2 regions of the Streptomyces sp. NPDC096013 genome follow, and region 2 is predicted to be linked to the other one. Evidence: riboswitches for the same ligand, from Rfam matches in the RefSeq annotation. Region 2 holds a riboswitch; the other holds the start of a gene.
The links. A riboswitch is a leader RNA that binds a small molecule or an ion and turns the genes downstream of it on or off. The one in region 2 is predicted to bind ZMP and ZTP.
Positions count from the first base shown of each region.

Region 1: linked by a shared signal. The riboswitch ahead of ACIRB1_RS00785 (bifunctional 5,10-methylenetetrahydrofolate dehydrogenase/5,10-methenyltetrahydrofolate cyclohydrolase) and the one ahead of ACIRB1_RS11820 (glycine hydroxymethyltransferase) in region 2 are both predicted to bind ZMP and ZTP.

Region 1 covers NZ_JBIWGK010000001.1:171,670-175,006, reverse strand. Annotated here, with positions in the region: gene ACIRB1_RS00795 (sigma-70 family RNA polymerase sigma factor) at 1-32, shown strand, start outside; gene ACIRB1_RS00790 (CU044_5270 family protein) at 171-1,070, shown strand; gene ACIRB1_RS00785 (bifunctional 5,10-methylenetetrahydrofolate dehydrogenase/5,10-methenyltetrahydrofolate cyclohydrolase) at 1,071-1,919, opposite strand; ZMP/ZTP riboswitch at 1,941-2,025, opposite strand; gene ACIRB1_RS00780 (nuclear transport factor 2 family protein) at 2,284-2,649, opposite strand; gene ACIRB1_RS00775 (hypothetical protein) at 2,821-3,117, shown strand; gene ACIRB1_RS00770 (ABC transporter ATP-binding protein) at 3,197-3,337, opposite strand, start outside.
Region 2 covers NZ_JBIWGK010000003.1:46,806-50,142, forward strand. Annotated here, with positions in the region: gene trpS (tryptophan--tRNA ligase) at 1-306, opposite strand, end outside; gene ACIRB1_RS11820 (glycine hydroxymethyltransferase) at 436-1,890, opposite strand; ZMP/ZTP riboswitch at 1,922-2,011, opposite strand; gene rocD (ornithine--oxo-acid transaminase) at 2,103-3,308, shown strand.

The DNA of each region.
Region 1 (3,337 bases), on a different contig from region 2:
GGCTCGCGGTGCTGGGAGGTTCGGGGTGCTGAACGTTCCTGGTCCCGCGCTGTGTTGTCGGTCGGCTGCCGCGCCGTCGTGGCCGGTCGCGCCCACGCGGCGGAGCCGTACATCGATGCCGCCCGCGCCCCTTCGGGGTGCTGCCACTAGCTCCTTGAAGGATCAACGCCGTGGCTGATGAACTCGAACTCCTGCGCAGCGCCAACCCGTTCACCAGCGAGGGGGTCCCCTACGGTGACGGGCCGCTCGATCATCAGGCGGAGCGGGGGCTCAACCTGCTGTTGCGTGAACGGCGTTCACGGCGTCGGCGCATGGTGTGGAGCCTCGCTGCCAGTGCTGCCGTCACCGCGACCGTGCTCGCCCTCGTGCTGGGCGGGCCGAGCGGTACGCCGGCGGTGGCGGCTCCGCGGCCGTTGGTGGTGCAGGCGCACTCCACGCCCGTATCCCTGAAGCAGCTCGCCGCACTCGCGGCGGCGGTGGCGGCCGACGGAACTCCCGCTCTGCGCAGGGGAACCCATGTGCAGTCGTGGAGTCTCGGCATGTCCGACGACAAGCCGCCGGTGACCGTTCCCGAGGAGCGCATCGTGCGGTGGAACGCGGACGACAGCCACACGGAGCGCCTTGTCGCGGACGGGCATGTCCTCAAGGAGACGACGTATCCGCCGAGTTGGAGCGATGTCCCGCCCGATGCCCGGCCGCCGCACGACGTGGCCGGACTGCGGGCGTACCTCCAGGAGACGGCGTACAGCAAGACCCCGCTGACCACCCCCGAACTCCTCGGTGCCGTGGGGGAGTTGCTGGACCACTGGACGCTCGGGGCGCGTGAGTCGGCCGCGTTGGCGCGGCTGCTCGCGGGGGTCGACGGCCTGCGGCCGGTGGGGGAGGTGACCGACCGGCTCGGGCGGAGCGGGCAGGCTTACGTCTACCGGCGCTCGGGCAGCCGGCTGATGCTGATCATGGACCCGGCCACCGGCGCCGTCCTCGGAATGGAGAGCACCTTCACGAAGGACCAGCCCGAGTACGGCGTCAAGGCCGGGGACGTCATGGAGTACAGCGCGTGGACGCGCTGATCACACCCCGAGCTGCCGGGCCGCGGCGGTCACCGTCTGCTCCAGCAGCGTGGCGATCGTCATCGGGCCGACACCGCCCGGCACGGGCGTGATCAGCGAGGCGCGCTCGACGGCGGAGTCGAAGTCGACGTCACCGACGTTGCCCGCGTTGTAACCGGCGTCGATCACGACCGCGCCCGGCTTGATGTCCTCGCCGCGGATCAGCCGGGGGCGTCCCACCGCCGCGACCACGATGTCGGCCTCGCGGACCACCTCGGACAGGTCCCGGGTGCGCGAGTGGCAGTAGGTGACCGTCGCGTCACGGGCCAGGAGCAGCATGCCCGCCGGCTTGCCGAGGATCGCGCTGCGGCCCACGACGACGGCACGCTTGCCGGACGGGTCGACGCCGTACTCGTCCAGCAGCCGCATGATGCCGCCGGGCGTACAGGACACGAAGCCCGGCAGGCCGAAGCTCATCGTCGCGAACGACGCGAAGGTGACGCCGTCCACGTCCTTCTCCGCCGCGATCGCCTCGAACGCGGCCCGCTCGTCGATGTGTTCACCCATCGGATGCTGGAGCAGGATGCCGTGCACGGCCGGGTCGGAGGAGAGTCCGTCGAGCGTGGCGACCAGCTCGGCGGTGGTCGTGGTGGCGGGCAGTTCCACGTGCCGGGACTCGATACCGGCCTTGCGGCTGCGGTTCTGCTTCATCCGGACGTAGGTGACCGAGGCCGGGTCCGCACCGACCAGGACCGTCGCGAGACAGGGCGCGGTACCGGTGCGCTCCGTGATGTCGGCGGCCTTCTTCGCGGTGTCCTCGACGATGCGCCGGGCGAGCGCGCTGCCGTCCATGAGCCGTGCCTGAGACATGATCCACTCCTGAGCTGGTTGACCAATCGCCCAGGCGCACGGCATCGACTCCGCGTGGGCCGCTCCACGGTGGTGCTCCACCTCAGCGCCAGTCACGACCCACGAACAGCCTAACCGACCGTCCTACGACAGCCCCGGCGCGCTCACCGATGCCGGAACCCCCGAGTCCGGGCGGCGGGCGGTGCCGGGAGCGAGCGAGAGCGTGCCGCCCGCAGCGCCGAACCCAGCAGCGTGGCGGACGCGCGCAGGCCCGCCGCCGAGACCGGGGTCCGCCGTCGAGCGGCAGCGGCGCGCGCGGGTGCCGTCGTCGCCGAGAAGGTCCAGGTCACGCGCGTGCTGATCCGGACCCTCGGCACCATCCGCGCTATCCGTCCCATGCCTGGATCATGGTCTGCCGGGTGATCTTGCCGTCGTTCAGCAGAAGCATCGACTCGGCCAGGACCCGCGCCCCGTCCGGGTACTGACACGACTCGCTGTAGGCGGCCCGGTCCCCGTCCACGACGCACTCCTCCAGCTTGTGCGTCATGTCCCGGCTGTAGACGTCGGCGAGCATCGCGCCGATCTCGTCCCGGCCGTGCAGGACCTTGGGGTGGCTGGGCTGGGCCAGGTGGTCGACGACGTGGATCTCGGCGTCGTCCGCGTACAGCGACAGCAGTGTCGCCGCGGTGTGATCCTCGATGCCCCGGCGCAGGGCGTCAGTGTCGAAGCCGGGGTGTGCAGCGGTGCCCATGGTGACCTCCTCAGAGGGCTGCGGCCCGAACAGGGGCGAGCCGCGAAGGGCCTCTCCTACGAGACTCCTCCGTCGCGCCGGGCTCGGCAAACCGGGCGGCACGCTCCGCCTCACGGGTGAGCGGTGCCCGGTACCCGTGACCGCGCGGGGACCGGCCGCGTTGCTGAGGGCATGATCTCAACACGACGTATTGCCGCCGCCGTTGGTCTCGCGGTCGGGGTCACCGGCCTCGTCGCGCCGATGGCGAACGCTGCCGACGCGCCCGCCTTCAAGGACGGCAAGGTCAGCCCGGTCGCCCTCCTGGACTCGCTCGCGGTGAGTGAGATCCCCGCCGAGCACCGTGCGGAGGTCCCGCGGATCGCCGGCCAGCTACAGGGGCTGAACCACCTGAACGATCTCCAGCAGCTGCACCAGGTCACCGACATGACCGCGCCGGTGACGGGACTCCTCCCCAGCATCGAGCCGTGAGCCCGCGGTACTGATCCCGCGGAGCAGGTGGACCCAGAGGGCCGTCCGGAACCGGGCGGCCCTCAGCCGTTCCCCGGGATCAGCCCGTCGTCGCCAGGAACTGCGTCGCCGCCAGCTCCGCGTAGAGCGGGTCGGCGGTCACCAGCTCCCGGTGCGTGCTCACCGCGCGGACCCGGCCCGCGTCCATGACCACGATCCGGTCGGCCATCGTCACCGTGGA
Region 2 (3,337 bases):
GGTCAGGCAGTTCATGACCCAGGCGAGCTGGGCGTGCTCGGGTACATGGCTCTGGACGAAGAGCGTGCAGCGCTCCGGGTCCAGTCCGGCGGCCAGCAGCTGAGCGGTGGCGAGCCGGGTGTTGGCGCGCAGGTCCGCCGGGTCCTGCGGGACCGTGATCGCGTGCAGGTCGACGACCATGTAGAACGCGTCGTGGGACTCCTGGAGGGCCACCCACTGGCGCACGGCGCCGAGGTAGTTGCCGAGGTGGAACGAGCCTGCGGTGGGCTGGATTCCGGAGAGCACGCGGGGTCGGTCAGAGGCCATGCTCACCATTCTCTCAGAGGGGGAGGGGGTGGTTGGCCCGGTGGGTGGGGAGCGGTTTCGGGGCGCGGGGGACTGCGGGCCGTATGTGATTGCCCGCGCAGTTCCCCGCGCCCCTGGAAGCAGGCCGGCTCAGCCGAGGTCGATCTCCGGGTACAGCGGGAAGCCCGCGACCAGGTCTGTCGCCCGCTGGGCGATCTCCGACGCGACCTTCTCGTCCAGGACGTGGGCGGCCTTGCTCGGGGCGCCCGACTTCGTCGTGCCCGGCTCGGTGGTGGTCAGGACGCGGTCGATGAGGCCCGCGACCTCGTCCATCTCGGCGGTGCCCAGACCGCGGGTGGTCAGGGCGGGCGTGCCGATGCGGATGCCCGAGGTGTACCAGGCGCCGTTCGGGTCGGCGGGGATGGCGTTGCGGTTGGTGACGATGCCCGAGTCGAGCAGGGCGGCCTCGGCCTGGCGGCCGGTCAGGCCGTAGGAGGAGGCGACGTCGATCAGGTTGAGGTGGTTGTCGGTGCCGCCGGTGACGAGGGTGGCGCCGCGGCGCATCAGGCCCTCGGCCAGCGCGCGGGAGTTGTCGACGATGCGCTGGCCGTAGTCCTGGAAGGAGGGCTGCCGGGCCTCGGCGAGGGCGACGGCCTTCGCGCCCATCACGTGCGCGAGCGGGCCGCCGAGGACCATCGGGCAGCCGCGGTCGACCTGGTCCTTGAGGGAGTCGTCGCACAGGACCATGCCGCCGCGCGGGCCGCGCAGCGACTTGTGGGTGGTGGTGGTGACGATCTGGGCGTGCGGGACCGGGTCGAAGTCGCCGGTCAGCACCTTGCCCGCGACCAGGCCGGCGAAGTGCGCCATGTCCACCATCAGGGTCGCCCCGACCTCGTCGGCGATCTCGCGCATGATGCGGAAGTTCACGAGCCGCGGGTAGGCGGAGTAGCCGCCGACGATGATCAGCGGCTTGAACTCACGCGCCGAGGCGCGCAGGGCGTCGTAGTCGATGAGGCCGGTGACGGGGTCGGTGCCGTAGGAGCGCTGGTCGAACATCTTGCCGGAGATGTTCGGGCGGAAGCCGTGGGTGAGGTGGCCGCCGGCGTCCAGGGACATGCCGAGCATGCGCTGGTTGCCGAAGGCCTGGCGGAGTTCGGCCCAGTCGGCGTCGGAGAGGTCGTTGACCTGGCGGACCCCGGCCTTCTCCAGGGCGGGGGCCTCGACCCGGGCGGCGAGGACGGACCAGAAGGCGACGAGGTTGGCGTCGATGCCGGAGTGCGGCTGGACGTAGGCGTGGCGGGCGCCGAAGAGTTCACGCGCGTGCTCGGCGGCGAGGGCCTCGACGGTGTCGACGTTGCGGCAGCCGGCGTAGAAGCGGCGGCCGACGGTGCCCTCGGCGTACTTGTCGCTGAACCAGTTGCCCATGGCCAGGAGGGTGGCCGGGGAGGCGTAGTTCTCGGAGGCGATCAGCTTGAGCATCTCGCGCTGGTCGGCGACTTCCTGGCCGATGGCGTCGGCGACGCGCGGCTCGACGGCGCGGATCACATCGAGGGCGGCACGGAAGGCGGTGGACTCGTTGGAGAGAGGCACAGAATTGTCGGGCATGGGGACCTCCGGACGTGGCGTTCGGCGTTCACGGTACGGCCCAGGCGCACGGCACAGATTGCAGCTCGGGCCGCTCCCCGATGGTCGGTCCCATCCCAGCGCGCCAGTCACGGCCCGCCGGTCAGCCTACCGGGCGTGCCCGCCGGTGCGGCTCCTGCGTCCACCATGCGGGCGGGGATAAGAAGGGGGCACCTTCACCCCCGGGAGACGCCGTGACCAGTACGGAAGCACTCATCGCCGCCGCCGAGGCGCACACCGCGCACACCTACCACCCGCTGCCGTTGATGGTCGCCACCGCCGAGGGCGCGTGGATGACGGACGTGGAGGGGCGGCGGTATCTCGATCTGCTGGCCGGGTATTCGGCGCTGAACTTCGGGCACGGCAATCCGCGTCTGATCGCGGCGGCGAAGGCGCAGTTGGATCGGGTGACGCTGACGTCGCGGGCGTTCCACCACGACCGGTTCGGCGCGTTCTGCGAGGAGCTGGCCGAGCTGTGCGGCATGGAGCTGGTGCTGCCGATGAACACGGGTGCGGAGGCGGTGGAGACCGCGCTGAAGACGGCCCGGAAGTGGGGGGCGCGGGTCAGGGGGGTGCCTGCGGGGCGGGCGAAGATCGTGGTGGCGGGCAACAACTTCCATGGGCGTACGACGACGATCGTCAGCTTCTCGACCGACCTGGAGGCGCGGGCGGACTTCGGGCCGTACACGCCGGGCTTCGAGATCGTGCCGTACGGGGATCTCACCGCGATGCGGGCGGCGCTCAGTGAGAACACGGTGGCCGTGCTGTTGGAGCCGATCCAGGGGGAGGCGGGGGTGGTGGTGCCGCCGGCCGGATATCTGGCGGGGGTGCGGGAGTTGACGCGCGAGCGGAACGTGCTCTTCATCGCGGACGAGATCCAGTCGGGGCTGGGGCGGACGGGGCGGACGTTCGCGTGCGAGCACGAGGGGGTGGTGCCCGACATGTATGTGCTCGGCAAGGCGCTGGGCGGTGGGGTGGTGCCGGTGTCGGCGGTGGTGTCGAGTGCGGAGGTGCTGGGCGTGTTCCGGCCCGGGGAGCACGGGTCGACGTTCGGCGGGAATCCGCTGGCGTGCGCGGTGGCGCTGGAGGTGATCGCGATGCTGCGGTCGGGCGAGTACCAGGCGCGGGCCACTGAACTCGGCGAGCATCTGCTGCGGGAACTGCGGGAGTTGACCGGTACGGGCCGGGTGACGGCGGTACGCGGACGGGGGTTGTGGGCGGGCGTCGACATCGCCCCGGAGATCGGGACGGGGCGGGAGATCTCGGAGAGGTTGATGGACCGGGGCGTGCTGGTGAAGGACACCCACGGTTCGACGATCCGGATCGCGCCGCCGCTGATGATCGGCCGGGAGGACCTGGACTGGGGACTGGCCCGGTTGCGCGCGGTGGTGGGCGTCTGACCACCAACCCGGAGTCGCCGGGGAAGGCC